DNA from 3 places in the Stutzerimonas decontaminans genome. Region 3 is predicted to be linked to each of the others. Evidence: predicted binding sites of a transcription regulator. Region 3 holds the regulator's gene; each other region holds the start of a gene.
The links. The regulator sigma-54, encoded in region 3, starts transcription at its own class of promoters, with help from an activator protein. The targets are predictions, from matches to a motif close to ANTGGCATNNANNTTGCTNT.

Region 1: UIB01_RS09060 (CmpA/NrtA family ABC transporter substrate-binding protein) is a predicted target of sigma-54. The motif match lies at 2,207-2,226, and genes of this name have one in related genera.
Region 2: glnK (P-II family nitrogen regulator) is a predicted target of sigma-54. The motif match lies at 2,903-2,922, and genes of this name have one in related genera.

What each region holds. Positions count from the first base shown of each region.
Region 1 is NZ_CP007509.1:1,920,328-1,929,983, reverse strand. It holds gene UIB01_RS09070 (VWA domain-containing protein) at 1-503, shown strand, start outside; gene UIB01_RS09065 (BatD family protein) at 500-2,128, shown strand; gene UIB01_RS09060 (CmpA/NrtA family ABC transporter substrate-binding protein) at 2,311-3,531, shown strand; gene UIB01_RS09055 (ANTAR domain-containing response regulator) at 3,546-4,124, shown strand; gene UIB01_RS09050 (thioesterase family protein) at 4,240-4,683, shown strand; gene UIB01_RS09045 (1-phosphofructokinase family hexose kinase) at 4,667-5,617, opposite strand; gene UIB01_RS09040 (nitrate/nitrite transporter) at 5,984-7,195, shown strand; gene UIB01_RS09035 (bifunctional protein-serine/threonine kinase/phosphatase) at 7,263-8,936, shown strand; gene UIB01_RS09030 (hypothetical protein) at 8,940-9,248, opposite strand.
Region 2 is NZ_CP007509.1:4,018,304-4,027,959, reverse strand. It holds gene betT (choline BCCT transporter BetT) at 1-787, opposite strand, end outside; gene UIB01_RS18680 (YifB family Mg chelatase-like AAA ATPase) at 919-2,415, opposite strand; gene UIB01_RS18675 (accessory factor UbiK family protein) at 2,452-2,712, opposite strand; gene glnK (P-II family nitrogen regulator) at 3,111-3,449, shown strand; gene UIB01_RS18665 (ammonium transporter) at 3,488-4,804, shown strand; gene UIB01_RS18660 (ammonium transporter) at 4,929-6,179, shown strand; gene UIB01_RS18655 (secondary thiamine-phosphate synthase enzyme YjbQ) at 6,282-6,707, shown strand; gene sutA (dormancy-specific transcriptional regulator SutA) at 6,786-7,115, shown strand; gene UIB01_RS18645 (HAD family hydrolase) at 7,188-7,889, opposite strand; gene xerC (tyrosine recombinase XerC) at 7,886-8,785, opposite strand; gene UIB01_RS18635 (DUF484 family protein) at 8,852-9,547, opposite strand; gene dapF (diaminopimelate epimerase) at 9,544-9,656, opposite strand, start outside.
Region 3 is NZ_CP007509.1:994,651-1,004,306, reverse strand. It holds gene UIB01_RS04590 (KpsF/GutQ family sugar-phosphate isomerase) at 37-1,011, shown strand; gene UIB01_RS04585 (KdsC family phosphatase) at 1,011-1,535, shown strand; gene lptC (LPS export ABC transporter periplasmic protein LptC) at 1,544-2,116, shown strand; gene lptA (lipopolysaccharide transport periplasmic protein LptA) at 2,103-2,648, shown strand; gene lptB (LPS export ABC transporter ATP-binding protein) at 2,648-3,373, shown strand; gene UIB01_RS04565 (RNA polymerase factor sigma-54) at 3,519-5,027, shown strand; gene hpf (ribosome hibernation-promoting factor, HPF/YfiA family) at 5,103-5,411, shown strand; gene ptsN (PTS IIA-like nitrogen regulatory protein PtsN) at 5,419-5,883, shown strand; gene rapZ (RNase adapter RapZ) at 5,899-6,756, shown strand; gene UIB01_RS04545 (HPr family phosphocarrier protein) at 6,770-7,042, shown strand; gene pmbA (metalloprotease PmbA) at 7,084-8,430, opposite strand; gene yjgA (ribosome biogenesis factor YjgA) at 8,543-9,064, shown strand; gene tldD (metalloprotease TldD) at 9,140-9,656, opposite strand, start outside.

The DNA.
Region 1 (9,656 bases), 930 kb from region 3:
ATCGCGGCAACGCCCTGGCCCGCGGCAACGAGCTCGAGGCCGCCATCGATGCGTACGACCAGGCACTCGAACTGCAACCCGATCTGCAGCCGGCACAACGCAACAAGGCACTAATCGAAGAGCTGCTACGCCGCCGTGAGGAACAGTCTGAGTCCGAGCAAGATCAGGATCAGCAGGCCGAGCAGACCGAAGAATCCCTGCCGCAGCCGCAGCCACAGCGGCTGCAGGAACCAGGCTCGACCAGCTCACCTTCGCCTGACGACGCCGAGGGCGAACCGGATCGTGAGGCCAGTGGCGCGGCGCAGCCTTCGGCGAGCGAAACGACTTCAGAATCGCAAGGACAGGATGCCGCTGCAGCGCTGGCGCAGCACGAGGCGCTTCCCGAGCAGGAGCGGCAACAGGCGATGGAACAATGGCTGCGACAGATTCCGGATAACCCCGGCGAGCTGCTGCGGCGAAAATTTCTCTACGAACAACGCAAGCACCAGGAAACCAGTCGATGATGCGCCTGATGGCCTTTGTTCTGCTCAGCATCCTTGCCGGCCAGGCTGCTGCAGTCGGTCTTTTTGCCCGAGTCGACCGCACCCAGCTGAGCATCGACGAAACCCTCGAGCTAAGCCTGGAAAGCCAAGGTGGAGCAGTGTTCGGCAAGCCCGACCTGCAGCCGCTGGATGAGCTATTCGAGGTCTTCGATACCCGCCAGGTCAACCAGCTCTCCAGCAGCAACGGCGAGGCGCGTGCGATCACCCGCTGGTTGATCACCCTGCGTCCGAAGCAAACCGGCTATGTGGTCATTCCGCCACTGCAGCTGGGCGACTGGCGCAGCGAGCCGATCACCCTGCTCGTCCAAGAGTCGTTGAAAAGCAGCGAAGGCGATCAACTGGCACCGATCTTCATCGATGCCAGCGTCGATCAGGAAAGTGTTTATGTGCAGGCACAGGTGATTCTCACGCTGCGCATCTACCATTCGGTTTCGCTTTACGATGACAGCACGCTGTCGCCCCTGCAGATGCCCGAAGCACTGGTGGAGCGCCTCGGTGAACCGCGCACCTACGAGAAAACCATCAACGGGATACGCCATGGCGTCATCGAGGTGCGCTATGCCCTGTTTCCACAGAAATCCGGTGAGCTGACGATCCCTGCCCAGCTGTTCAGCGCCACTACCGTGACCAAAGGCAGCAACTCGCTGTTTGGCTCGCGCTCGGGGCGTTCGACCCAGGTCCGCTCGCCGAGCATCCCGCTCAAGGTCAAGGCCAAGCCGGCCGATTATCCCGCCGGCGCCCCCTGGCTGCCGGCAAGCAGTCTGACCCTGGTAGAAGCCTGGAGCCCGGAGCCGGACCAGGCGAAAGCCGGCGAATCGCTCACTCGCAGCCTGCTGCTCAAGGCCGAGGGCCTGACCAGCACGCAGCTGCCCGCCATCGGTTCTGCGCAGAGCGCCGAGTTGCGACGCTATCCGGATCAACCAAGCCTGGCGAACGAAGTCAGCGGCGGCGGGCTGGTCGGGAGTCGCGAGCAGCGCGAGGCGCTGATCCCCACGCGCAGCGGCACGCTGCAGCTGCCTGCACTGGAAGTGGTCTGGTGGAATACCGTTGAGGATCGCCTCGAACGCACCACGCTGGACGAGCGCACCCTGAGCGTCGCCGACAACCCGAATCTCGTGCCGCCCCCTGCGGAGATGCCCGCCGCGGCACCGGTGCCGGTCGACCAGCCAGCCATCTGGCCCTGGCAACTGAGCACCGCGCTCTTTGCATTCACCACGCTCATCGGTTTCGGCCTCTGGTCACGTGCACGGCGACAGCCAGCCGTGCAACGCGCGTTGCAACCCGGCCCGACCCCGCGCAGCCTGCTCGATGACCTGCGTCGCGCCTGCCAGGCCAACGATTCCCAGGCCACTCGCCAGGCACTGGACGCCTGGGCGCGGCAGCAGCCGGAGACGCTGGCGGACATGGCCGCGCGCTTCGTGCCGCTGTCCGATGCACTGGACGGTCTCAACGGTGCGCTGTATAGCGAAGCCGGACAACGTTGGCAGGGCGAGGCCCTATGGCAGGCAATCCAAGCATTACCTCCAGCGACCAGTCCCAGCGTCGAACAGGACCAGAGCGCCCTCCCACCACTCTATCCGCGCTGACCAAACGCTTCCTGACTGGCCACAATCACGCCACCAACCGACGCGGTGCATGCTCACCGCGCCGCGCACCATTTTCACGCTGGCATATCGCTTGCTTCAGGCTGGGCATAGTCCACCTCCTGAGAGGTGGCGCTGTTCATTGAACGGTGCCGCGTACCTCGCAATCGAAAGGCCCATACAGCATGACCGAACCCTCCACGCCGCACCGCCACGATGCACTGGCCTGGGTCGCCGGCAGTGATGCACCGGAAAAGAGCTCGGTCAATCTCGGCTTCCTTCCCCTCACCGACGCCGCATCGCTGATCGTCGCTGCTACCCAGGGCTTCGCCCAGCCATTCGGCCTGACACTCAACCTGCAGCGACAGAGCTCCTGGTCGGCCCTGCGCGACAAACTGATCGGCGGTGAACTGGACGCAGCCCACAGCTTGTATGGGCTGATCTATGCCGTGCACCTGGGCATTGGCGGTAGCCCGGCGACCGACATGGCAGTGCTCATGGGCCTCGCGCAGAACGGCCAAAGCATCAACCTGTCGGCGTCGCTGAAAGCCGCAGGCGTGACCGATCCGGAGGCGTTACGCAAAAGCGTGCGCCAAAGCGGTGCACGCCTGACCCTAGCGCACACCTTTCCCACCGGCACCCATGCGCTTTGGCTCTACTACTGGCTGGCCGCCAACGGCATTCATCCGTTGCGGGATGTGCGGACGCTGGTCCTGCCGCCGTCGCAGATGGTGGCGTACCTGCAGGCCGGACGCATCGACGGTTTCTGCGCCGGCGAGCCCTGGGGCGCGCAAGCGATTGCCGAAGGGGTCGGTTTCACCCTGGCGACCAGTCAGTCGATCTGGCCGGATCATCCGGAGAAGGTACTCGGCTGCACCCGGGCATTCGTCGAGCAGTACCCCAACACGGCCCGTGCGCTGGTGATGGCCGTACTCGAGGCAAGCCGCTTCATCGACCAGAGCCGGGAAAACCGCCGCAGCACGGCACAGCTGATCGCCGGGCGCGAGTACGTCGACGCGCCATTGGCGGCGATCGAATCACGCTTCCTCGGCGAGTATGAGGATGGATTGGGCAACGTCTGGAACGACGAACACCCACTGCGTTTCTTCGCCGGTGGCGCGGCAAACGTGCCCTACCTGTCCGACGGTCTCTGGTTCATCACGCAACTGCGGCGCTGGGGCCTTTTACGCCAGGACCCGGACTACCAGCAGGTTGCACAGCAGGTGCAGCAGATCGAGCTGTATCGACAGGCTGCCGAAACGCTGGGTATCACCGTGCCGGAGTCGCCCATGCGCAGCGCCACGTTGATGGATGGCAAGACCTGGGACGGCACCGAGCCAGCAGCCTATGCCCGCAGTTTCACCTTGCATGCCATGGCCGACCAGGCCGCGGAAACCGCACTTTGATCATGGGACCAAGCATGTTGCGCATCCTGCTGATCGACGACACCCCGCGAAAGATCGGGCGTCTGAAAAGCGCGCTGATCGAGGCTGGCTTCGAAGTCATCGACGAGTCCGGCCTGAGCATCGACCTGCCAGAACGGGTCGAGGCCATCCGCCCTGATGTGGTGCTGATCGATACCGACTCACCCGGCCGCGATGTGCTGGAACAAGTGGTGTTGGTGAGCCGCGACCAACCGAGACCCATCGTCATGTTCACCGACGATAGCGACCCGGGAGCCATGCGCCAGGCCATCCGCGCCGGAGTCAGCGCCTATATCGTCGAAGGCATACAGGCCCAGCGACTCAAGCCGATCCTCGATGTAGCGATGGCGCGCTTCGAGACCGACCAGGCGATTCGCGCGCAGTTACAGGCCCGCGAGCAGCAACTCGCCGAGCGCAAGCGCATCGAGCTGGCCAAGGGCATGCTGATGAAGATGCGCGACTGCAAGGAGGAAGAGGCCTATACATTGATGCGCCGCCAGGCGATGAGCCGGCAGCAGAAGCTGATCCAGGTCGCCGAACAGATCATCGCCATGAACGAGTTGCTTGGGCAGTGATCCGCCCGCCCGCCGTGCATCACTCAACCAAACATCGCTCCCGCAAGCGGTCACCTGACCTGGGCGTACGACACAGCGCTAGAATGCGCGCCTTCTATCGATAACCGAGCGACCCATGGCGCGCCTGAATCTACAGTTCCCGGAAGACCAGTACTGCTTTTCCACTCAGCTCACCGTGCGAATCACCGACATCAACGCGGGTAACCATCTGGCCAACGATTCGATGATCTCGATGATTTCCGAGGCGCGGGCGCGCTTCCTGTTCGCCTACGGCGTTGCCGAAACCCGTCAGGACGGGGCTGGCATCATCGTTACCGACCTGGCCACGACCTACAAAGCCGAAGCCCATGCCCGTGATGCGCTGCTGTTCGAAGTCGGCGTGATGGATTTCAACAAGTACGGCGGCGACATCATCTTCCGCATCACCCGTCCAGCCGACGGCACGCTCATCGCCATGGCCAAGTCCGGTTTCGTGTTCTACGACTACGCCCAAAGCCGCGTCGTCGCCATGCCCGAGTCGTTCGCCAGCAAGTTTCCGCGGGTCAACCGGCTCGACTAGGGGCGCTTTCCGAGGTCTGCAGCAACCGCTGGACATCCTCCCGATGGCATAGCTCGGTGCCCGGACGCATCACGGTCGCGGCACCAGCGGCGATGCCCCGGCGTACCGCATCCTGCAACGTGCGCCCCTCGGCCAATGCCAGCACGATGGCACCGAGCATGCTGTCGCCCGCTCCAACCGCGCTGATCACCGGGACATCCGGTGATGGCAGCCGCTCCAACGCATCGGCGCTGGCAAAGAGTGCCCCTTCGGCACCCAGCGACAGCACGATCATTTCCGCGCAGCCCTGAGCGATCAGGTTGCGCAGTGCTTGTTCCTGCTCGGTTTCGCTGGTGACTGCGCCGCCCATCAACGTGGACAGCTCGTCGAGACTCGGTTTCATCAGGTAGGTGCCGCCTTGCCGAGCCGCGTAGCGCAAAGGCTCACCGGACAGATCAACGACCAGACGGGAACCGATACGTCGGGTAAGCGCCAGCAACTCGTCGTAAAAATCCAGGCCAACTCCGGGTGGAAAGCTGCCACTCAATACCACGAACAACGGGGCGGGCCGCAGTGCCGCCAGGCCGTCGAGGCAGCGTTGAAGCTCCTGTGCGGACAGTGTCGGACCAGGCAACACAAAGCGATATTGCAGACCTGACTCCAGCTCATCGACGGTAAAGCTCTCGCGGGTATCGCCGGCAATCGACACCGGCCGATGCACTAGGCCCGTTTCGTCCAGCGAGCGTTGCAGCAAATCACCGAATGGCCCGCCCGCCGGGTAGATGGCAACCGCCTTGCCGCCCAAGGTCTTTACCACTCGCGCCACGTTGATCCCGCCGCCACCCGGATCGTGGCGCGGCAGCGAACAACGCAGCTTTTCGGTACTGGTCACCCGGGCAGTGCTGACGGAAAGATCCATCGCGGGGTTGAGGGTCAGGGTCGCAATCAGGGGCATCGCTCGCTCCTTGGGCAAAAGCAGGCCAAGCCTATCAGCAACCGCAGTGCCTGAGCTTTGCGTAAGCAAATGAAACGTGCCCCGATATGGCGCGCAGTTGCGCGCTATCTGTGCGCTTCGCCGCCATGGACTGCCCGCGAGGCGCGTCGAGCCCGCACAGGAAGAGGCCCTCGCCGGCTGGCACGCTAGATGCTAGATCCACTTCAGGCAGGCCAACGGCGGTCTGCGAAACACGACAAAGGCGTCGCATCATTCCTGCTCCGGCAGGCGTGCTGCGGCGCCTTTTTGTTTTCCGCCTCGACGACGGGGCGGTATGAGCAGCCCTGGCGGCAGACGCCGCGCCACGCACGCCCTGGAGCAGATTCAATGAGCACGAGTTTCTGGAAAGCCGGCCACACGCCGACCCTGTTTGCCTCCTTTCTCTACTTCGACCTGAGTTTCATGGTCTGGTACGTCCTTGGCCCGCTGGGCGTTCAGATCGCCGCGGACCTGGGCCTGACCACACAACAGCGCGCAATGATGGTAGCCACACCGATTCTCGCCGGCGCGGTATTGCGCCTGGTGCTGGGCATCCTGGCCGATCGCACCTCGCCGAAAACCGCCGGCCTGCTCGGTCAGAGCGTCGTCATCGTCGCGCTATTCGTTGCCTGGCTGCACGGCATCCACAGCTATGAACAGGCACTGCTGCTCGGCCTGTTTCTCGGCATGGCTGGCGCGTCCTTTGCCGTCGCGCTGCCGCTGGCCTCGCAGTGGTATCCGGCGGAGCACCAGGGCAAGGCCATGGGCATCGCCGGTGCCGGTAACTCCGGCACCGTGCTGGCGGCGCTGTTCGCGCCGGTGCTGGCGGCCATCTTCGGCTGGAACAATGTGTTCGGCCTGGCATTGATTCCCCTGGTGCTGACGCTGGTCATCTTCGCCAGCGTGGCGAAGAATGCCCCCAACCGCCCGGCACCAAAGTCGCTGGCCGACTACATGAAGGCGTTGGGCGACCGCGACAGCTGGTGGTTCATGTTCTTCTACAGCGTGACCTTTGGCGGCTTCCTCGGCCTGGCCAGCACCCTGCCCGGCTACTTCCACGACCAGTACGCCTTCGACCCGGTCAAGGCCGGCTACTACACCGCCGCCTGCGTCTTCGCCGGCAGCCTGCTGCGTCCGTTGGGCGGCGCCCTGGCCGACCGCATCGGCGGCATTCGCGCGCTGCTGGTGATGTACACGGTCGCAGCCATCTGTATCGCCGCGGTCGGCTTCAACCTGCCCAGTTCCACGGCTGCCCTGGCGCTGTTCGTGGTCGCCATGCTCAGCCTCGGTGCCGGCAATGGTGCGGTGTTCCAGCTGGTGCCGCAGCGTTTCAACAAGGAAATCGGCGTGATGACCGGACTGGTCGGTATGGCCGGCGGTATCGGCGGCTTCCTGCTCACCGCCGGGCTTGGCGCAGTCAAGCAATCGACCGGTGACTACCAGCTCGGCCTCTGGCTGTTCGCCAGCCTCGGTGTGCTCGCCTGGTTCGGCCTCTATGGCGTCAAGCGTCGCTGGCGCACCACCTGGGGTTCGGCGGCAGTGACCGCGGCTCGGGTGTGATGCACACGCAAATCCGGCAGGGCGCGAATATTGCTCTGCTGCAATGCGCAGCAATTCGAGAACGACCATGCCCCTGCGATTGAGCTATGGCGAGGCCAGCGCCGCCGGGCCGCGCCCGGAAAATCAGGATGCGATACGCATCGTCACCCCGGCGCCCGGGCTGGCAACCGGCAAGGGCTATCTGTTCGCCCTGGCCGATGGCGTCAGCCAGTGCGCCGATGGCGGGCTGGCTGCGCGGGCGACCTTGCAGGCGCTGGCCTTCGACTACTACACGACGCCGGAAACCTGGGCCGTCGCGCAGTCGCTCGATCGCGTACTGGTGGCGCACAACCGCTGGCTGCAGGCCAATGGCGGCAATCAGCCGCTGTTGACCACGCTCACCGCGCTGGTGCTGCGCGGTCGCCGCTTCACCCTGGCCCACGTCGGCGATTGCCGTGCCTATCGCTGGAACGGCACTCAGCTCGAGCGGCTCAGCGAGGACCATGTCTGGGAACAGTCGGGCATGCAGCATGTGCTCAAGCGTGCGCTGGGGCTGGATCAACACCTGGTGATGGACTACCTCGACGGCGAGCTGCAGGAAGGCGACAGCTACCTGCTGCTCAGCGACGGCGTCTGGTCGTGCGTCCCCGAGCGCGACATCGCGCATATCCTGCACGATCAGCCTGACCTCGGCGCCGCAGCACGGGCGCTGGTCAATCTGGCGCACCAGAGCGGCAGCCAGGACAACGCCAGCGCTCTGCTGCTACGAGTGGATGCGCTGCCCGAAGCGGTGCTGGCCGACGCCCTCGCCCAACTCGATCATTGGCCATTGCCGCCGAAGCTGCGCCCCGGCCAGGTGTTCGAGAGCTGGCAGGTGAATGCACTGCTGCACGAGTCGCGACAGTCACTGATCTACCGGGTACAGGATGCCCAGGGCCAGGCCTGGCTGCTGAAGACGCTGCCACCCAGCCGGCAGGACGAGGCAGACGCCGGGCCGGCGTTGCTGCAGGAAGAATGGTTCATGCGCCGGGTTGCCGGGCGCAACTTCGCCGAACTGCATCCGCTGCCAGAACGCCAACACCTCTATTACGTGCAGCGCGAGTACAGCGGGACGACCCTGGCGCAACGCTTCGAACGAGACGGCCCGCTGCCACTGGCCGATTTGCTGCAGGTCGCCTCCCGGCTGATCCGCGCGGTGGGCATGCTGCATCGGCGCAACATCCTGCATCGTGACATCAAGCCGGAAAACCTGCTGCTGGGTGAGGACGGCGAGCTGCGCATCCTGGATTTCGGCCTGGCGTTCTGCCCAGGGCTGTCTCGCGACCTGCCCAACCAACTGCCCGGCACCCCGAGTTTCATTGCCCCGGAGGCATTCACGGGAGCCGAACCCAGCGCAGCGCAGGACCTCTATGCGACCGGCGTGACGCTCTATTACCTGCTGACTGGGCACTACCCGTACGGCGAGATCGAAGCCTTCCAGCGTCCGCGCTTCGGCAACCCGACACCGGTCAGCCGTTATCGCCCGGACGTACCGAGCTGGCTGGAGGAAAGTCTCTGCCGCGCGGTCGCGGCCGACCCACGGCAGCGCTTTGAAACGGCCGAGCAATGGCTGCTTGAGCTGGAACAGGCTGAGCAGCGCAGCGCCAGCCTGCGGCCACGTCCGCTGCTCGAACGTGAACCGCTCAAGGTCTGGCGCGGCATGGCGCTGCTTTCGCTGCTGCTCAACCTGCTGCTGGTCGTGCTGCTGATAAGGGGCGCGTGATGTTCAGCGCCGGGTAATCAGCCCCTGGCGCGCCACTCGGGTCAGCTCGCGCACGCATTCCTCCAGGCGCTCAGCGCTCGGTGCCTGGATGACGGCCAGATCGAAACTGTCGGTGGCGAAACGTGCCAGCGACTCGTCGGCCGTAGCGAACTGGATAAGCAGGGCGCGGGATTTGCGATGGCGTCGCGGCCACCCTTCGAGGTAGCGCAACAGGGACGGCTGGTGAGTACCACCAAGAAGGATTTTCGGATTACTGGGGTGCAGACCACTGGTGATCGGGGCCAGGCGCAACTGGGCGTGCTTTGCGTTCATCGATTTCAACTTCCGCCTCGAGGATTCCGCTGGGCAGCGGTGGGAGGCGACACCGGAACCAGCGCTTTAGCGGTATTTCGAAGCGATCGGCTCCAGGCGCCCCGCAAGTAGCTGACTAAATCGGCGCATGGGCGAAACTTTAGAAAGCTGGTCGCAGCATGTCAACGGCGTTTTTGGAGTCGCTTCGATGGCGATTCGCACCATCAGGGCGCAAGCCGCTGCATATCAGTGCAACGAACGGCCTCGACTGCTCCGTAGCAAGCCCTCAAGCCCTTGAAAAACGAGGACATTGCAAGTTGGCACAGCCTCTGCAAAGCAGAACCTCGAAGAATCATTACGACCTGACCCTCAACGTGGAGCGGCAGGTCTCCCGATAGAGCGGGACACGGACAAAGGCGTCCTCACTGG
Region 2 (9,656 bases), 1.7 Mb from region 3:
GGTTCAGCTCGGACAGCCGGCGCACGCCCTTGTCCAGTCCGGTAACCACTGAAACCGTGGCCAGCAGCGTGGTGGCGATGATCAGGCCGATCTGCACCGGCACGGAGATCGGCAGGCCATAGAGGTGGTTCAGGCCGGTGTTGATCTGGGTGACGCCCAGGCCCAGCGACGTGGCGACCCCGAGTACGGTACCGATGATGGCGAAGATATCCACGGCATGGCCGATCGGCCCGTAGATGCGCTCGCCGATCAGCGGATAGAGCGCCGAGCGCAACGTCAGCGGCAGACCGTGGCGATAGGCGAAGTAGGCCAGGATCATCGCCACGATGGCGTAGATCGACCAGGCATGCAGGCCCCAGTGGAAGAAGGTGATCTTCATCGCTTCGCGCGCAGCGAGCGTGGTGCCGCCTTCGCCGGTCGGTGGTGAGAGAAAGTGCATCACTGGCTCGGCGACACCGAAGAACATCAGACCGATGCCCATGCCTGCGGAGAACAGCATGGCAAACCAGGTCAGTGCGCTGTAGTCCGGCTCGCTGTGATCCGGGCCGAGCTTGATGTCGCCGTAGCGACTGAACGCCAGCAGCACCACCATCAGCAGGATGAGTGCGACAGCGAGAATGTAGAGCCAGCTGACATTGGCGATGATCCAGGCCTGGGTGTCGCCAAACAGGGTTTGGGCGTGGCTCTGGAATGCGACGCTGTAGATCACCAGCGCCAGGATGATGACTGCCGAGCCATAGAAGACCGGGGCGTTGAGGTGGGAAGACGAGGGCTGTTTTGCCTCCATGCTGCGCTCCTTCGGGTTGTGTCTGGGGAGTGGCCGCCTGTGGCGAAAGCCAGCCAATTTAACACAGACCGCGAAAGGCGCCGGTTGTCCGCGGCCGATTGCTGCCAGTCGGAGCTCGGTCTAGAGCAGGTTCATTCTTGGCTGGCAGGCCGATATTGCAGGGCTTCAGCGAGGTGCTGGCGGCTGATGCTCGCAGCCTGTTCCAGGTCGGCAAGGGTGCGCGCCACCTTGAGCAGGCGGTGCGCCGCACGCAGCGACAGCGTCAGCCGCTCGCAGGCGCGTTCCAGCCAGACCTGATCCTCCGCTATCAGCTGGCAATGGTGGCGCAGGCCGGCGAGGTCGAGAAAGGCATTGGCGCAGCCTTGGCGGGCCAGTTGCAGCTGCCGCGCCTGGGCCACCTGGGCGGCCAGAACGGCACTGCTTTGCCCCATTTGCGGCGGGGCGTTGAGCGCCGTGGCCTCGCGCGCCACGGTCAGGTGGAGGTCGATGCGGTCAAGCAGGGGGCCGGAGAGCTTGTTGCGATAGCGCTGGATCTGATCCGGCGTGCAGCGGCAGCGGCCGTTGGGATCACCGAGATAGCCGCACGGGCAGGGGTTCATCGCCGCCACCAGCTGGAAGCGCGCAGGAAAGCGCACCTTGTCGCGCGCCCGGGCAATCACGATATGTCCCGACTCCAGCGGTTCACGCAGGACCTCGAGCACCTTGCGGTCGAACTCCGGCAGCTCGTCGAGGAACAGCACGCCCTGATGCGCCAGGGTGATCTCGCCCGGCTGCGGCCGGCTACCACCGCCAACCAGTGCCGGGCCGGATGCACTGTGATGGGGCTGACGAAAGGGCCGTTGCGGCCAATGCTCCAGGGGGCTGTGGCTGGCCACCGAGTGGATGGCGGCCACCTCCAGCGCCTCCTGTTCGTCCAGCGGTGGCAAGAGGCCGGGCAAGCGGCTGGCCAGCAGCGTCTTGCCGGTGCCTGGCGGCCCGGAAAAAAGCAGATTATGCGCCCCGGCCGCAGCGATCAGCAGGCCGCGTTTGGCCGCCTGCTGCCCTTGGACCTCGGCCAAGTCCGGGTAGGGCTGAACCTGCCGCAGCAGGCCTTGCGCCACATAGGGCTGCAAAGGCGTGACGCCATTGAAGTGCGCAGCGACCTCGAGCAGGTGCTCGGCCGCATACACGGTGAGTCCGGAAGCGAGGCTGGCTTCTTCGGCGTTGGCCCGCGGCACCAGCAGGGCGCGCCCGGCAGCACGAGCGGCGAGGGCGGCTGGCAGCACGCCCTGGACCGGACGCAAGGCACCGGACAGTGCCAGCTCGCCGAGGCATTCCAAACCGTCCAGTCGCTCGGCCGGCAGCTGACTGCTGGCGGCGAGGATGCCCAGGGCGATGGACAGGTCGAAGCGACCACCGTCCTTGGGCAGGTCGGCGGGTGCGAGGTTGAGGGTGATGCGTCGTGCGGGGAAATCGAAGCCGGAGGTCAGGATGGCGCTGCGTACGCGATCCTTGCTTTCCTTGACCGCGGTTTCCGGCAGGCCGACCAGGGTCAGCGCTGGTAGACCGTTGGCCAAATGGGCTTCGACGGTCACCGAAGGTGCTTCGACGCCGATCTGCGCTCGGCTATGAACTATGGCCAGGGACATCCGATCACTCCTTTGATCGTGTCGCGGCCCGGTCTGTCAGGACGCGGGCGGCGTGAGCTTTTCTTCCAGTTCGGCAACCTTGGCTTCGAGCGCCTCCAGGCGAGCGCGGGTGCGTGCGAGCACCACCATCTGGCTATCGAATTCATCGCGGCTGACAACGTCGAGCTTGTTCAGCGCACCCTGCACTACGCCCTTGAGCTGGGCTTCGAACTCACCACGCGGCAGCGGCGTCTCGCCGTTGAACAGGCGCGAGGCCTGGGAGCCGATGGCATCTAGAAAAGCTTTTGGCGGCAACATGGAATACACCTGTCGTTGAACGGGGCGCAGTGTAGCACGGCGCCTTTTTCGTCTTTCCGGCGAGGCGTGCACAGAAAATGAGCAGCTCGTGGTGCGTCGATGCACCAATTGAGTGCGTTGCGCGCTCTGAACCGTTCGTCGGCCGTAGTTGGCGGGCGGCTAACCCGCGAAACAACGGGGCTCGCGTAAAGCTGGCATTGATTCTGCTTTGTCCCTGGCGACGCATGCACCACCCGGTTGCGATGCGCGAACGATTCGAGACGCTTTGTCGGAGAGGTTGGTGGTGTCGGTCCGCTGCCGGCTGCAAGCCGGAGCGTTACAAGAGCCAGACACTGAGCTTAGACTTGAGCCGGGTTCGTACTTCTGGGGCAAGTCCACCTAAAACGGGAGAAGTTTTCATGAAACTAGTCACTGCCATCATCAAGCCGTTCAAGCTGGACGACGTGCGCGAGTCGCTGTCGGAAATTGGCGTACAGGGCATCACCGTCACCGAAGTCAAAGGCTTCGGTCGCCAGAAGGGTCACACTGAGCTGTATCGCGGTGCCGAATACGTTGTCGACTTCCTGCCGAAGGTGAAGATCGACGTAGCCATCGCCGACGATCAGCTCGATCGCGTGATCGAGGCCATCACCAAGGCGGCCAACACCGGCAAGATCGGTGACGGCAAGATCTTCGTGGTCAACCTGGAACAGGCCATCCGCATCCGTACCGGCGAAACCGATACCGACGCGATTTAAGCGGCACCTCCGAACCCCCACGCCCCAGGAGTAAAACCATGACTCTGCGAAAATTCGCAGGGCTAGGAGCCCTTTTGTCTCTGATCAGCCCAGGCCTGGCCCTGGCGCAGGAGGCAACGCTGGATTCAGGCGACACGGCATGGATGCTGACGGCCACTGCGCTGGTGCTGTTCATGACCATCCCTGGGCTGGCGCTGTTCTACGGTGGCATGGTCCGCTCGAAGAACATTCTCTCGGTGATGATGCAGTGCTTTGCGGTCACCGGCCTGATGAGCATCCTCTGGATGGTCTACGGCTACAGCCTCGCGTTCGATACCACCGGTATGGAAGCGGGGGTAACCAACTTCAATTCCTTCGTCGGTGGCCTGGATCGCGCTTTGCTGAGCGGTCTGACACCCGACAGCCTGGTCGGCGCCTTCCCGGAAAGCGTCTTCATCACCTTCCAGATGACCTTTGCCATCATCACCCCGGCGCTCATCGTCGGCGCATTCGCCGAACGCATGAAATTCTCCGCGATGCTGGTGTTCATGGGCGTCTGGTTCACCCTGGTCTATGCGCCGATCGCGCACATGGTCTGGGGTGGCGACGGCGGCCTGATGTGGGACTGGGGCGTGCTCGATTTCGCTGGCGGCACTGTGGTGCACATCAATGCCGGTATTGCCGGTCTGGTGGCCTGCCTGGTGCTCGGCAAGCGCAAGGGCTATCCGACCACGCCGATGGCACCGCACAACCTGGGCCTGACTCTGGTCGGTGCCGCGATGCTCTGGGTCGGCTGGTTCGGCTTCAATGCGGGCTCGGCCATCGCCGCCAATGGAACCGCGGGCATGGCCATGCTGGTGACCCAGATCGCTACCGCAGCCGCGGCGCTGGGCTGGATGTTCGCCGAGTGGATCGGTCACGGCAAACCCAGCGCGCTGGGCATCGCTTCGGGCGTGGTTGCCGGTCTGGTCGCCATCACGCCGGCCGCCGGCACCGTGGGCCCGATGGGCGCGCTGGTCATCGGCCTGGTCTCCGGGGTGGTCTGCTTCTTCTGCGCCACCAGCCTGAAACGCAAGCTTGGCTACGACGACTCGCTGGATGCCTTCGGCGTGCACGGTATCGGCGGCATCGTCGGTGCGCTGCTCACTGGCGTCTTCGCCGCACCGATGCTGGGCGGTTTTGGCGAGGTGGAGAACATCGGCCTGCAACTGTGGATTCAGTTCAAGGGCGTGCTCTTCACCGTGGTGTACACCGCCATCGTCACCTACCTGATCCTCAAGGCGATCGATCTGGTGATGGGGCTGCGGGTCAACGAGGAGCAGGAAACCATCGGTCTCGACCTCAGCCTGCATAACGAACGCGGCTACAACCTGTAACCCATTTCAGCGCAGACCCCGGAGCCAACCCGGGGCCAACCCAAAAGCGGCGCAGATCACCGGAGCGGTATGCGGTGGCTTGCGGACCGAATAGCGCACACAGCGCGACAGCAAGAGGTGACACATGGATAGCACTGCATTGATACCCGTTCAGTACGGACTCGATACCTTCTACTTCGTGATCTGCGGAGCGCTGGTGATGTGGATGGCGGCGGGTTTCGCCATGCTCGAAGCCGGTCTGGTCCGAGCGAAGAACACCGCCGAGATCCTCACCAAGAACATCGTGCTCTACGCGTTGGCGTCGATCATGTATCTGCTGGTCGGCTACTACATCATGTACTCCAGCCCGGAAGGCGGCATCCTGCCGAGCCTGGGCTTCCTGATCGGTGACGAGCATGCGGCCGACCTGGTCGCCGCCGGCGGTGAGGACGCGCCTTACTACTCCGCGCGTGCCGACTTCTTCTTCCAGATCGTGTTCGCCGCGACCTGCATGTCGGTGGTTTCCGGCGCGGTGGCCGAGCGCATGAAGCTCTGGGCCTTCATCGCTTTCGCAGTGGTGATGACCGGCTTCATCTACCCGATCCAGGGCTTCTGGAAGTGGGGCGGCGGCTTCCTCGATGCTGCCGGCTTCCTCGACTTCGCCGGTTCCGGTGTGGTGCACATGGCCGGTGCGGCCGCGGCCCTGGCCGGTGTCCTGCTACTCGGTGCGCGCAAGGGCAAGTACGGTCCGAATGGTCAGATCAATGCCATTCCGGGTGCCAACATGCCGCTGGCGACACTCGGCGCCTTCATCCTGTGGATGGGCTGGTTCGGCTTCAACGGTGGCTCGCAGCTGAAGATGAGCACCATCGAGGACGCCAATGCCGTTGCTCAGGTCTTCGTCAATACCAACATGGGCGCCGCTGGTGGCCTGATCGCCGCGCTGATCACTGCGCGTCTGCTGTTCGGCAAGTCCGATCTGACCATGGTGCTCAACGGCGCGCTGGCCGGTCTGGTGGCGATCACCGCCGAGCCGCTGACGCCGAGCGCCCTGCAGGCGACGCTGATCGGCGGCGTCGGTGGTGTACTGGTGGTGTTCAGCATCCTCGGCCTGGACAAGCTCAAGCTCGATGACCCGGTCGGTGCCATCTCGGTACACGGTGTCGCCGGTATGTGGGGGCTGCTGGCCGTGCCGCTGACCAACGCCGATGCTACCTTCGGTGCTCAGTTGCTGGGCCTGGTGTCGATCTTCCTCTGGGTGTTCATCGCCAGCCTGATCGTCTGGGGCATCATCAAGGCGGTGATGGGCCTGCGTGTCAGTGAGGAAGAGGAATACGAAGGCGTGGACGTGGTCGAGTGCGGTCTGGAAGCCTATCCGGAGTTCACTCGCCAGTAACGATTTGCTGCTACATGACAAGGGCGCCTTTTGGCGCCCTTTGTTTTTTTTGGCGCCACGCTAGAATGCGCGCGACCAGCCGTTGAACATGAGCCTTCGAACATGTGGCAACAGACCCTGATCACCTTGCGCGCGCGACCACGTGGCTTCCACCTGATCACCGACGAGCTGCTCGCCGCATTGCCGGAACTGCGGCAATGTCAGGTCGGTCTGTTACACCTGTGGCTGCGGCATACCTCGGCGTCGCTGACGATCAACGAGAATGCCGATGCGGCGGTACGGCGTGACTTCGAGCGCTTCTTCAATCGCCTGGTGCCGCAGGGTGAGGGAGGCTACGAGCATGACTACGAAGGGCCGGACGATCTGCCGGCGCATTTCAAGGCCAGCCTGCTCGGCTGCCAGTTGAGCCTGCCGGTCAGTGAGGGTCGCCTGGCGCTCGGCACTTGGCAGGGCATCTATCTCGGGGAGCACCGTGACCAGGGTGGGGCGCGGCAGATAGTGGCAACGCTGCATGGGACGGCAAGTTGAATTTTTTTTGGCGGTGTCGGTCTTTCGGCATCGCTGGGCTATAACTTACTCCGCTTTGGCTAGGCCATGAGGTTGAACATGAGCGACGAAGAACTAGAACAAGACGATCTGGACGTTAGCGACGAGGAGGACGGGGAGGAGCTGAGCGCCGCCGACGAGGGCGACGACAGCCTCGACGACGAAGGCACCGACAGCGAGCGTGCCACACCGGCGAAAAAGACCAAGGCCAAGGCCGTCGAACCTGACGAGCTGCCGAGCCTGGAAGCCAAGCAGAAAGAGCGCGAGGCGCTGGCGCGGGCCATGGAGGAATTCCTGGCGCGTGGTGGTCAGGTGCAGGAAGTCGAACCCAATGTGGTCGCCGACCCGCCGAAGAAGCCGGATAGCAAATACGGCAGCCGTCCTATCTGAAACGGCACGGAAGAATTGCGATAAGCCCGCCTGCAAAGCGGGCTTTTTCGCATATGGCGGAAGGCTTCTCGCTCAGGCGCCGCGCCAGCCAAGCAGCAGCTTGGGCAGCTCGGCCAGGCTCTGGATTTGCGCGTCGGGATGGTAATCGTGTGGCCAGTCAACCCGCTTGGGGTTGAACCAGATCGCCCGTAGCCCGGCTTGCTGGGCGCCAGCGATATCGTCCAGCGCGTGATCGCCTATGTGCACGGCCTGCTCCGGACGTGCGTCGCCCAGGCGCAGGGCCTGCTGAAAGGGATGCGGATCGGGCTTGCCGACCCCCAGCTCTTCGGCGCACAGGGTGAACTGGAAGTAGTCGGCCAGGCCCAGGCGGCGCACGTCGGCATTGCCGTTGGTGATCACGCCAAGGGTGTAGTGATTGGCGAGAAATTCCAGGGTCGGTTGCACGTCCGGGAAAATCTGCACTTCATGGCGCGCGTCGAGAAATACCTGAAAGGCCCGTTCGGCCAGTTCTCCCGCTTCATCGGCGGGATAGCCGGCATCGTGCAGCGCGTGCTGCAGGATGCGCCGGCGCAGCTCGCTGATGCGGTGGCGTAGCGCCGGTTCCTGTTCGATCAGCATGCGGCGGATAGCGCCCAGTGCCTCGACGGGAAATTCGCCCAGGCGCGGCGCATGCACGCCCAGCCAGTCGCGCAGGGCGGTTTCGGCGCTCTGGATGGCCGGCGTGGTTTCCCAGAAGGTGTCGTCCAGGTCGAAGGTGATCAGGCGAATGCTCATGTGTCGGTGTCCTGCTTGCGCTTGGCGCGCGGATGCGCCTGATCGTAGACCTTGGCCAGGTGCTGAAAGTCCAGATGGGTGTAGATCTGCGTGGTGCCGATATCGGCATGGCCGAGCAGCTCCTGCACCGAGCGCAGGTCCTGCGACGATTCCAGCAGATGGCTGGCGAAGCTGTGACGCAACATGTGCGGATGCAGGTGTTGGCCGAGCTCGCGCACACCGGCCTCACGCACTCGTAGCTGCACGGCCCGCGCGCCGAGGCGACGGCCCTGCTGGCCGATGAATACCGCCCCATCGGCCGGGTTGGCCAGCGCGCGTATTGGCAACCAGGCCTGCAGGGCCTCGCGTGCCTTGCGTCCGACCGGCAGCTCGCGCACCTTGTTGCCTTTGCCGAGCACTCGCACCATCCCCGCCGGCAGGTCGAGCTGATCAAGGTTCAGGCCGACCAGTTCCGACAGCCGCAGGCCGGATGAATAGAACAGCTCGAGCATGGCCTGATCGCGCAGGCCGATGAAATCGTCCTCGACGCCACCCTCGAGCAGCTGCATGGCCCGATCGGTATCCAGCAGCTTCGGTAGACGGCGTTCGCCTTTCGGTGCGGACAGGCCGGCCGCCGGATCGTGCTGGCAGATGCCTTCCTGATTCAGATAGCGATAGAAACCACGTACCGATGACAGCAGGCGGGCCAGGCTGCGGCTGGACTGGCCCAGGCGATGCAGCTCGCCAACCAGCTGGCGCAGGTGTCGACCCTGCAGCGCGGTCCATTCGCCGATGTTTTCCCGCTCACAGTAAGCCAGCAGCTTGTTCAGGTCGCGCCAGTAGCCGTCCAGCGAGTGGCCCGACAGCTGTCGGGCGCTGCGCAGGTGTTCGAAGTAGGCGTCGAGTTCGTTCTGCATGAACAGGCTCCAGCCTCAGGCCGCGAGCGGGCGCGTGTGGTGCGTGGCGTTGGTCCGCAATTGCGCTCAGCGTACCGAGCGCAGCGGCGTACCGAAGCGCGGCAACACACGGGTCAGCACTTCGGCGATATAACCGAGGAACAGCGTGCCCAGCGAGCTCTTGTAGTGCTGTGGGTCCGGGCTGCCGATCGCCAGTACGCCCAGCTGATTGTTCAGGCTGACTACCGCCGCGGAGCCCACGCTGCCGCTGTCTTCGGCGCCGAACAGGAAACTCAGCTCGAGCGGGCGGAGCACGCCGCAGATGGTCTTGCCGCCGTCGAGCAGGCCGCCGATGCTCTGCTGCGCTTCGCCGGTGCTGACGCAGCGGCCCACCGGCAGTGTCGCGTCGCTGAACAGGATCAGGCTGACGTAGGGCACCTGGAACTCGTGGCGCAGGCTGTCTTCCACTGCGCTGACCACTTCCTCCAGGCTGCTGGCGTCAAGCAGATCGAGCACCAGCCGGCGGGTCTTGTCGAACAGGCGGTCGTTGTCGCGCGCCACGTCCATCAATTGCGACAGGCGATGGCGCATCTCGATGTTGCGCTCGCGCAGCAGCTTGACCTGGCGTTCGACCAGCGACACCGCGGTGCCCGGCTGATGGGGAATGCGCAGCTCGGGAATCAGCTCGTCGTGATCGACGAAGAATTCCGGGTGGGCGCGCAGGTAGGCGGCGACGGCTTCGGCATCGGGTAGCGGGGTGCTGCCCTGAGTCTGGTCGGTCATAGGCGAACCTGTCCTTCAAATACACGAACGGCGGGGCCGGTCATCATAACCGGCTGTCCGGGACCTGCCCATTCGATGGACAGACGGCCACCCGGCAGGTCGATCTGCA
Region 3 (9,656 bases):
TAATCGCCGCCTTTTAATCGGACGACCTCGCCAGCCATGAGCCAGAGCAGCCAATTGATCGAAACCGCGCAACGCACCATTCGCCTGGAAATCGAGGCAGTTGAGCAACTTAACGCCCGGATCAATGCGAGTTTCGTAGAAGCCTGCGAACTGATTCTGGCGTGCAAGGGGCGCGTCGTCGTGGTTGGCATGGGCAAGTCCGGCCACATCGGTCGCAAGATCGCCGCCACGCTGGCCAGCACTGGCACTGCTGCTTTTTTCGTGCACCCAGCCGAGGCCAGCCATGGCGACATGGGCATGATCACCCAGGATGACGTCGTGCTGGCCCTGTCCAACTCCGGCACCACCAGCGAGATCGTTACCCTGCTGCCGCTGATCAAGCGACTCGGCATCACCCTGATTAGCATGACCGGCAACCCGGGCTCCGTACTGGCCAAAGCCGCCGCGGTAAACCTCGATGCCAGCGTCAGCATCGAAGCTTGCCCGCTGAATCTCGCGCCGACCTCCTCCACCACTGCCAGCCTGGTGCTCGGCGATGCACTGGCTATCGCCCTGCTGGAGGCGCGTGGCTTCACGGCCGAAGACTTCGCCTTCTCCCACCCCGGCGGAGCGCTGGGCCGCCGCCTGCTACTGAAAGTCGAGCACGTGATGCACACCGGCGAGCGCCTGCCCAAAGTGCCGCGCGGCACCTCGCTACGCGACGCTCTGCTGGAAATGACGCAGAAAGGCCTGGGCATGACCGTGATCGTCGAAACGGACGGCAGACTGGCCGGAATCTTCACCGATGGCGACCTGCGCCGCGCGCTCGACAAGGGTGTGGATGTGCGCCAGACCAGCATCGATGAGGTCATGACCGTGCACGGCAAGACCGCTAATGCCGAAATGCTCGCAGCCGAGGCGCTGAAGATCATGGAAGACCACAAGATCAGCTCTCTGGTCGTGATCGACGATAAGGAGCTGCCGGTCGGCGCTCTGAACATGCACGACCTGCTGCGCGCGGGGGTGATGTAATGCACGAGCACCTGCTGCAACGCGCCCGCGACATCCGCCTGGCGATTTTCGATGTGGATGGCGTCCTGACCGACGGCCGCCTGTATTTCCTCACCGATGGTAGCGAGTTCAAGACGTTCAACACGCTGGACGGGCACGGCATCAAGATGCTGATCAATTCGGGCGTGCGCACCGCGATCATCAGCGGACGCAAGACCCCCGTGGTAGAGCGTCGAGCGCAGAACCTTGGCATCCAGCACCTCTATCAAGGGCGCGAGGACAAGCTGGTCGTGCTCGACGAGCTATTGGCCGAGCTTGGCCTGAGCTACTCTGAGGTGGCCTATCTCGGTGATGATCTGCCCGACCTGCCGGTTATACGCCGCGTAGGCCTCGGCATGGCCGTGGCCAGCGCCGACATCTTTGTGCGTGAACATGCCCATGGCGTAACGCAGGCCCGTGGTGGCGAAGGCGCGGCGCGCGAGTTCTGCGAACTGATCATGCGCGCACAGGGCACCCTGGCCGCCGCGCAAAACGCATATCTGTAGGGGGCTGCATGCTTCGCAAAATGCGCTTCGCTGTCCTGCTGACGCTGATCGCCGCTCTGCTGGTGGCGGTCGGCTACTGGAACATCCGCCCGGAAAGCTTCATGCAGGAGCCGCCCGTCTCCAGCGGCGAAACGCCTGACATCGATTTCTATGTAATCAATTCGCGCACGGTGCAGTATCAACCAGACGGCAAGCGCAACTACGAACTGACGGCAGACAAGCTCGAGCACATCAAGGCCAGCGATATCAGCCTGCTGACCAAGCCCGACCTGATGTCCTATCGCGGCACCGAGCTGCCCTGGCACGTGCGAAGCGAGCGCGGCGAAGTATCGGCCGAGGGCGATGAGGTCTTGCTGATCGACAAGGTTCGGGTCGAGCGCACCGATGCCAAAGGCCGCCCGACGATCCTTACCACCAGCCGCCTGACGGTGTGGCCGGACAAGGATTATGCCGAGACCAACCAAGCCGTTAGAATCGAGGCCGCCAACGGCGTGACCACCGCAACCGGCATGAAAGCGTATCTGGATGACGGCAGGATGCTCCTGCTGTCCAACGTAAGAGGCCAGCATGAGCTGCGTTAAGACTCTCCCCCTCCTGCTCGGTTTGAGCGCATTCTGGCTCAGCGCCAGCGCCTGGGCGCTTCCCGAGGATCGTGAACAGCCAATCCGCGTGCAGGCCGACTCCGCCGAACTCGACGACCGACAGGGTGTAGCGGTATATCGTGGCGACGTGGTCATCACCCAGGGCACGATGAAGATTACCGGCGACACAGTGACCATCACCCAGAACAGCAGCGGCGATGTCGAAGTATTTACCTCTATCGGCAAGCCAGCGTATTACGAGCAGAAACCTGCAGTGGACAAGGAAATCGTCAAGGCCTATGGCCTGACCATCCAGTACTTTGCAGCCAACGAGCGCATCGTGCTGATCGACCAGGCCAAGGTGGTTCAGGAAGGCAACACCTTCGAAGGCGAGAAGATCGTCTATGACACCCGCCGCCAGATCGTCAACGCTGGCCGCGCCACCAATGCCGACGTCACCACACCGCGGCCGCGCGTCGACATGGTGATCCAGCCACGCAAACGCGACCAGGCCGCGGAGCAGCCCGAGTAATGGCCGTCCTCAAAGCCCAGCATTTGGCCAAGAGCTACAAGAGTCGTCAGGTCGTGCGCGACGTCAGCCTGTCCATCGAGAGCGGGCAAATTGTCGGCCTGCTCGGCCCGAACGGCGCCGGTAAGACCACCTGTTTCTATATGATCGTTGGCCTGGTAAACGCCGATCAGGGCCGCGTGCTGATCGATCAGAACGACGTCACGCACCTGCCAATGCATGGGCGCGCCCGCGCCGGCATCGGCTACCTGCCACAGGAAGCGTCGATCTTTCGCAAGCTGTCGGTCGCCGACAACATCATGGCGATTCTCGAGACGCGCAAGGATCTGGACCGCAGCGGCCGCCAGCAGGCTCTAGAAGGCCTGCTGCAGGAGTTTCACATCAACCATATCCGCGACAGCCTCGGCATGAGCCTGTCTGGCGGCGAACGTCGCCGGGTGGAGATCGCCCGAGCGCTGGCCACCGCGCCGAAGTTCATCTTGCTCGACGAGCCATTCGCCGGAGTTGACCCGATCTCCGTCGGCGATATCAAGCAGATCATCCATCACCTCAAGGCCAAGGGCATCGGCGTGCTGATCACCGACCACAATGTCCGTGAAACGCTGGATATCTGCGAAACAGCCTACATCGTCAATGACGGACAACTGATCGCCGAAGGCGACGCACAGACCATCCTCAGTAATCAGCTGGTCAAGGAAGTCTATCTGGGCCACGAATTCCGTCTCTAAGACGGTTTTTTTGCTCGGCTCGGCAAATCGGCTCTAGGCAAAGGCTTCGCCGGCAGGCATATAATTTGCTTTCGCCGGCGCCTGGCGCGCGGCATGTCGGAATGGGCGCGGTTGCGCCGGCATAAAAGGTTCGAAGTCCTCTGCCATGAAACCATCGCTAGTCCTGAAGATGGGCCAGCAGCTGACGATGACACCGCAGCTGCAACAGGCCATACGGCTCCTCCAGCTATCCACCCTCGATCTGCAACAGGAGATCCAGGAGGCGCTGGACTCCAATCCCATGCTCGAGCGTGAAGAAGACGGCGACGACTTCGACAGCTCCGATCCAATGGCCGAGGCTGTCGATCGGCCGGGCGATACCGGCATGGAGAAGAGCAGCAGCCAGGAAAGCACCTACGAGGAGCCCTCGCATAGCGGTGAGAGCGCCGAGGACGGCGATTGGGGTGAGCGCATCCCCAGCGAGCTGCCGGTCGACACGGCCTGGGAAGACATCTACCAGACCAGCGCCAGCAGCCTGCCCAGCAACGATGACGACGAGTGGGACTTCACCAGCCGTACGTCGAGCGGCATCAGCTTGCAGAGCCACCTGCTGTGGCAACTCAACCTAGCGCCCATGAGCGACACCGACCGACTGATCGCGACCACGCTGATCGACTGCATAAACGATCAGGGCTATCTCGAAGAATCCCTGCAGGAAATCGTCGACTCGTTCGACCCGGAGCTGGAAATCGAACTCGACGAGGTTGAGGTCGTCCTGCGTCGCATCCAGCAGTTCGAACCGGCCGGCATAGGCGCCCGCGACTTGCGCGAATGCCTGCTACTGCAACTGCGCCAGCTACCTGAGCAGACGCCTTGGCTGAGCGAAGCCCAGCGCCTGGTCAGCGATTACCTGGACGTGCTTGGCAGCCGCGACTACAGCCTGCTGATGCGACGGATGAAGATCAAGGAAGACGACCTGCGCCAGGTCATCGAACTGATCCAGAGCCTGAACCCACGCCCAGGCTCGCAGATCGAGGCAAGCGAACCGGAGTACGTGGTGCCCGACGTGATCGTGCGCAAGCACAACGATCGCTGGCTGGTCGAACTGAACCAGGAAGCCATGCCACGCCTGCGGGTCAACGCGCAGTACGCCGGCTTCGTCAAACGCGCCGATTCCAGCGCCGACAACACCTTCATGCGCAACCAGTTGCAGGAGGCCCGCTGGTTCATCAAGAGCCTGCTCAGCCGCAACGAAACACTGATGAAGGTGGCCACCCAGATCGTCGAGCACCAGCGGGCCTTCCTGGAGCATGGCGACGAAGCGATGAAACCACTGGTACTGCACGACATTGCAGAAGCGGTGGGGATGCATGAATCGACCATTTCTCGTGTAACGACGCAGAAATACATGCACACGCCGCGGGGCATCTACGAACTCAAATACTTCTTCTCCAGCCACGTCAGCACGGCTGAAGGCGGCGAATGCTCGTCCACCGCAATCCGCGCGATCATCAAGAAGCTGGTCGCCGCGGAAAACCAGAAAAAGCCGTTGAGCGACAGCAAGATCGCTGGTTTACTGGAAGCGCAGGGCATCCAGGTGGCCCGCCGTACAGTTGCGAAATACCGTGAGTCGCTCGGTATCGCACCGTCCAGCGAGCGCAAACGTTTGCTGTGATCGGCCCCTGGTCGAACTGTCCCGGCGGCAGGCCCAATCAGCCTGCTTTTCGCACAAGGCAAAGGAGATAGCAGTATGCAAGTCAACATCAGCGGTGTTCATCTGGAAGTAACCGACGCCCTGCGTGACTACATCGAGGAGAAATTCGACCGGCTTGCTCGCCACTTTGACCGCATCATCAGTGTTCAGGTGATTCTGCAGGTCGAGAAGCTCAAGCAGAAAGCCGAGGCAACCCTGCACGTCGCCGGCCGTGAAGTAGTGGCCATTGCCGATCATGAAGACATGTACGCTGCCGTCGACCTGCTGGTCGACAAGCTCGATCGCCAGCTGATCAAGCACAAGGAGAAGCAGCTCGACCACACTCAGGGCGCTGTCACCCGCTGACTCCACTATGATCCGACTCGAAAACATCCTTACCCCCGGACGTTCCCTGGTGAACGTCCCGGGTGGTAGCAAGAAACGCGTTCTGGAGCAGATCGCCAAGGTGATCGCCCAAGACCTTATCGATCTCGATTCCCAGACCATCTTCGAAAACCTGATCGCCCGGGAGAAGCTGGGCTCCACCGGCTTCGGCAACGGAATCGCTATTCCGCATTGCCGTATGGTCGGTTGTAACGCTCCGCTGAGTGCCGTCCTGCGCCTGGAGACGCCTGTCGATTTCGATGCCATCGACGGGGCTCCGGTGGACCTGCTCTTCGTTCTGCTGGTACCGGAAGCAGCTACCGACGAACATCTTGAGCTGTTGCGCCAGATCGCCAGCATGCTCGACCGCGAAGATGTGCGCCAACGCTTGCGTGAAGCGCCAACCAACCAAAGCCTCTATCAGGTCGTAGTCGACGTGCAGAACGGGGCCTGACGAAATGGGCAATCGATGCGGCTGATCATCGTAAGTGGGCGCTCAGGCTCGGGTAAAAGTACCGCGCTGAATGTGCTCGAAGACAACGGTTTCTACTGCATCGACAACCTGCCTGCCGGGCTGCTGCCGGAACTTGCCGAGCGCGCCCTGTTGCATACCGAGCTACTGCATCCGCAGGTCGCCGTATCGATCGATGCGCGCAACCTGCCCAGCCAGCTCAAGCGCTTTCCGGAACTGCTCGAAGAAGTCCGCGCCCGGCACATCCTCTGCGATGTGCTCTATCTGGACGCCGATGACGAAACCCTGCTCAAGCGCTTCTCGGAAACCCGGCGCCGTCACCCACTGACCAACGAAACCCGCTCGTTGGCCGAAGCGATCCACGATGAGGAGCTGCTGCTGGCTGCGATCATCGATCACGCCGATCTGAAGATCGATACCACGCACCTGAACCTCTACCAACTGCGTGACGTGCTCAAGCTGCGCCTGCTCAACAAACCGGAGCCGGGCACAGCTTTTCTGATCGAGTCGTTCGGGTTCAAGCGAGGCATGCCCGTCGACGCCGATCTGGTCTTCGACGTGCGCTGCCTGCCCAACCCGTACTGGAAAGCCGAATTACGCGACTTCTCTGGACTCGACCAACCCGTGGTGGACTACCTCGCTGCTCAGGCCGATGTGGAGGAAATGTTTCAGGACATCCACGCCTATCTGAGCAAATGGTTGCCGCGGTTTGCCGCCAGCAACCGAGCCTACGTTACCATCGCCATTGGCTGCACCGGCGGGCATCACCGCTCGGTCTACCTGGCCGAACGCTTGGGCCAGGCCCTCAGAGAACCGCTGAAGAACCTGCAGGTCCGTCATCGGGACCTCGCTTAGGAATACCTGCCCAATGCCCGCCCGCGAAGTAACCATCATCAACAAACTCGGCCTGCATGCTCGTGCTGCGGCCAAGTTCGTCGCCGTAGCCAACCGCTTCCCCTGCACGATCCGCGTGGGCCGGTGCCCGGAAACACTGGTTGACGGAAAGAGCATCATGGCCGTCATGATGCTTGCGGCAAGCCAGGGCACCTCGGTGCATCTGCTCACTGAAGGTGAGCAGGAAGACGATGCCCTGAATGCCCTGATCGAGCTGATCGACGACTACTTCGAAGAGGGCGAGTAAAGACCGGGCGCGGACCTTAATCGCCGCGCACCGCGCCTACCTCACTTGCCAGCAACCATCATCCGCTCGATCAGCACTGAGCCGGTTCGGACATTACCGCGCGTTTCCACATCGCAGCCCACCGCGACGATCTGACGGAACATGTCGCGCAGGTTGCCTGCGATGGTCACCTCCTGCACCGGGAACTGGATCTCGCCATTCTCGACCCAGTAGCCACCAGCACCACGCGAATAATCGCCGGTGACCAGGTTCAGTCCCTGGCCCATCAGTTCAGTCACCAACAGACCACGCCCCATGCGGCGGATGAGCGCCGCCTGATCCTCGTCACCGTGACTGACGAACAGGTTATGCACGCCTCCGGCGTTGGCCGTACTCGGCAGGCCCAGCTTGCGCCCGGAATAGGTCGAGAGCACATAGGACAGCAGACGGCCATTCTCCACGAAGGGCTTGGCATAGGTCGCCAGACCATCACCATCGTAGCTGGCACTGCCAAGCGCGCGCGGAATATGCGGACGCTCATCGAGGCTCAACCATTCGGGGAACAGCGTCTTTCCTAGTGCATCCTCGAGATAGGATGCCTTGCGATACAGGTTGCCGCCGGATATCGCCGCGATGAAATGGCCGAAAAGACCAGTAGCCAGCTCAGGAGCAAACAGCACCGGCACTTCGCAGGTCGGTACCGGCCGCGCGCCCAGGCGCCGCACGGCGCGCTCGGCGGCGCGCCGGCCAATCGTTTGCGGGTCCAGCAGCGCCTCACCGATACGGTTGACGTCGTAGAAGTAGTCGCGCTGCATCTGGCCTTCGCTTTCAGCGATCATCACGCAACTCAGGCTGTGCCGGCTGCTGCAATAACCACCGATAAAGCCATTGCTGTTGCCATAGGCGCGGCAGCCCTGATGGGTGTTGAGGCTGGTGCCATCCGCATTGCGAATACGCTGGTCGACCGCAAACGCTGCGCCTTCACAACTCAAGGCCTGCTCGATCGCCTGCTCGGGCGTGATGCTCCAGGGATGATAGAGATCCAGATCCGGCAGCTCGCGCGCCATCAGCGTCGCATCGGCCAGGCCAGCAAACTCATCCTCGGACGCATGCTTGGCAATCGCCAATGCGGCAGCCACGGTTTCCCGGATGGCTTCATCGCCACTACCGGTAGTGCTGGCAGAACCCTTGCTCTGACCGACATAAAGCGTGATGCCGAAGCCCTGGTCGCGGTTGAACTCGACGGTCTCGACCTCCCCCTGGCGTACCGTGGTGGATAGCCCCTGCTCCATCGAGACCGAAACCTCACTGGCGCTGGCGCCTTGCCGACGCGCTTCCTCGATGATGCGCTCGACCTTCTCGCGCAAACCCGGTAGCGCGTGCGGGCCGATGCCCTCTACTTCACTCATAAGCACTCCCAAACGACCGCAATCGAATCAAGTTGCAACCTGGTGCCGCTCCTCTGAAGCCTGCTGCCAGGGCTGCTGTTATCATGGCGGCATTTCCTAGTGGACCATCCCCATGTCTGAACACTCCGACGCCGAAGATTTCGACGAAAAAAGCAAATCTCAGGTCAAGCGCGAGCTGCTTGCCCTGCAGGAACTCGGCGAGCGCCTGACCACCCTTAAGCCCGATCTCATCGCCCGGCTGCCGCTGAGCGACGCGCTGCAGAAGGCCTTGGCCGACGCACCGAAACACAAGGCGCACATCGCTCGCAAACGGCACATCCAGTACATCGGCAAGCTGATGCGTGATCAGGATGTCGATGCCATCCTGGCGCTGGTCGATCAACTCGACGCCTCGACTCGCCAGTACAACGAACGCTTCCATGCGCTGGAGCGCTGGCGCGACCACCTGATCGGTGGGGATGACGCCACCCTGGAAGCCTTCGTTGTCGAATATCCCGAAACCGATCGTCAGCATCTGCGCGGGCTGATCCGTCATGCCCAGCACGAGGCGGCACGCAACAAACCGCCAGCCGCCAGCCGCAAGATCTTCAAGTACATCCGCGACCTCGACGAAACCAAGCGCGGGCTGCGCTAACGGCAGAGCCGAACCGGGAGCTGCAAGCCGAGGCCGATACGGCCTTGGGTTTGCAGCTCGAGATCAACCGGCCCCTCAAGCACCTGTCCCACCTACCGTGATCTCGTCGATCTTCAGCGTCGGCTGGCCGACACCGACTGGCACCGACTGCCCGTCCTTGCCACAAGTGCCGACGCCGCTGTCCAGCGCCAGATCGTTGCCGACCATCGACACCCGATTCATCACCTCCGGGCCGTTACCGATCAGGGTGGCGCCTTTCACCGGCGCGGTGATCTTGCCGTCCTCGATCAGGTACGCCTCGCTGGTGGAGAAGACGAACTTGCCGCTGGTGATGTCGACCTGACCGCCGCCGAGGCTCGCGCAGTAGATACCCTTCTTCACCGAACGAATGATTTCCTGGGGATCGCTCTCGCCAGCCAGCATGTAGGTATTGGTCATGCGCGGCATCGGCAGGTGCGCGTAGGACTCGCGGCGACCGTTACCGGTCGGCGCCACGCCCATCAGGCGCGCATTGAGCTTGTCCTGGATGTAGCCCTTGAGGATGCCGTTCTCGATCAGCGTGGTGCACTGCGTCGGTGTGCCTTCATCATCG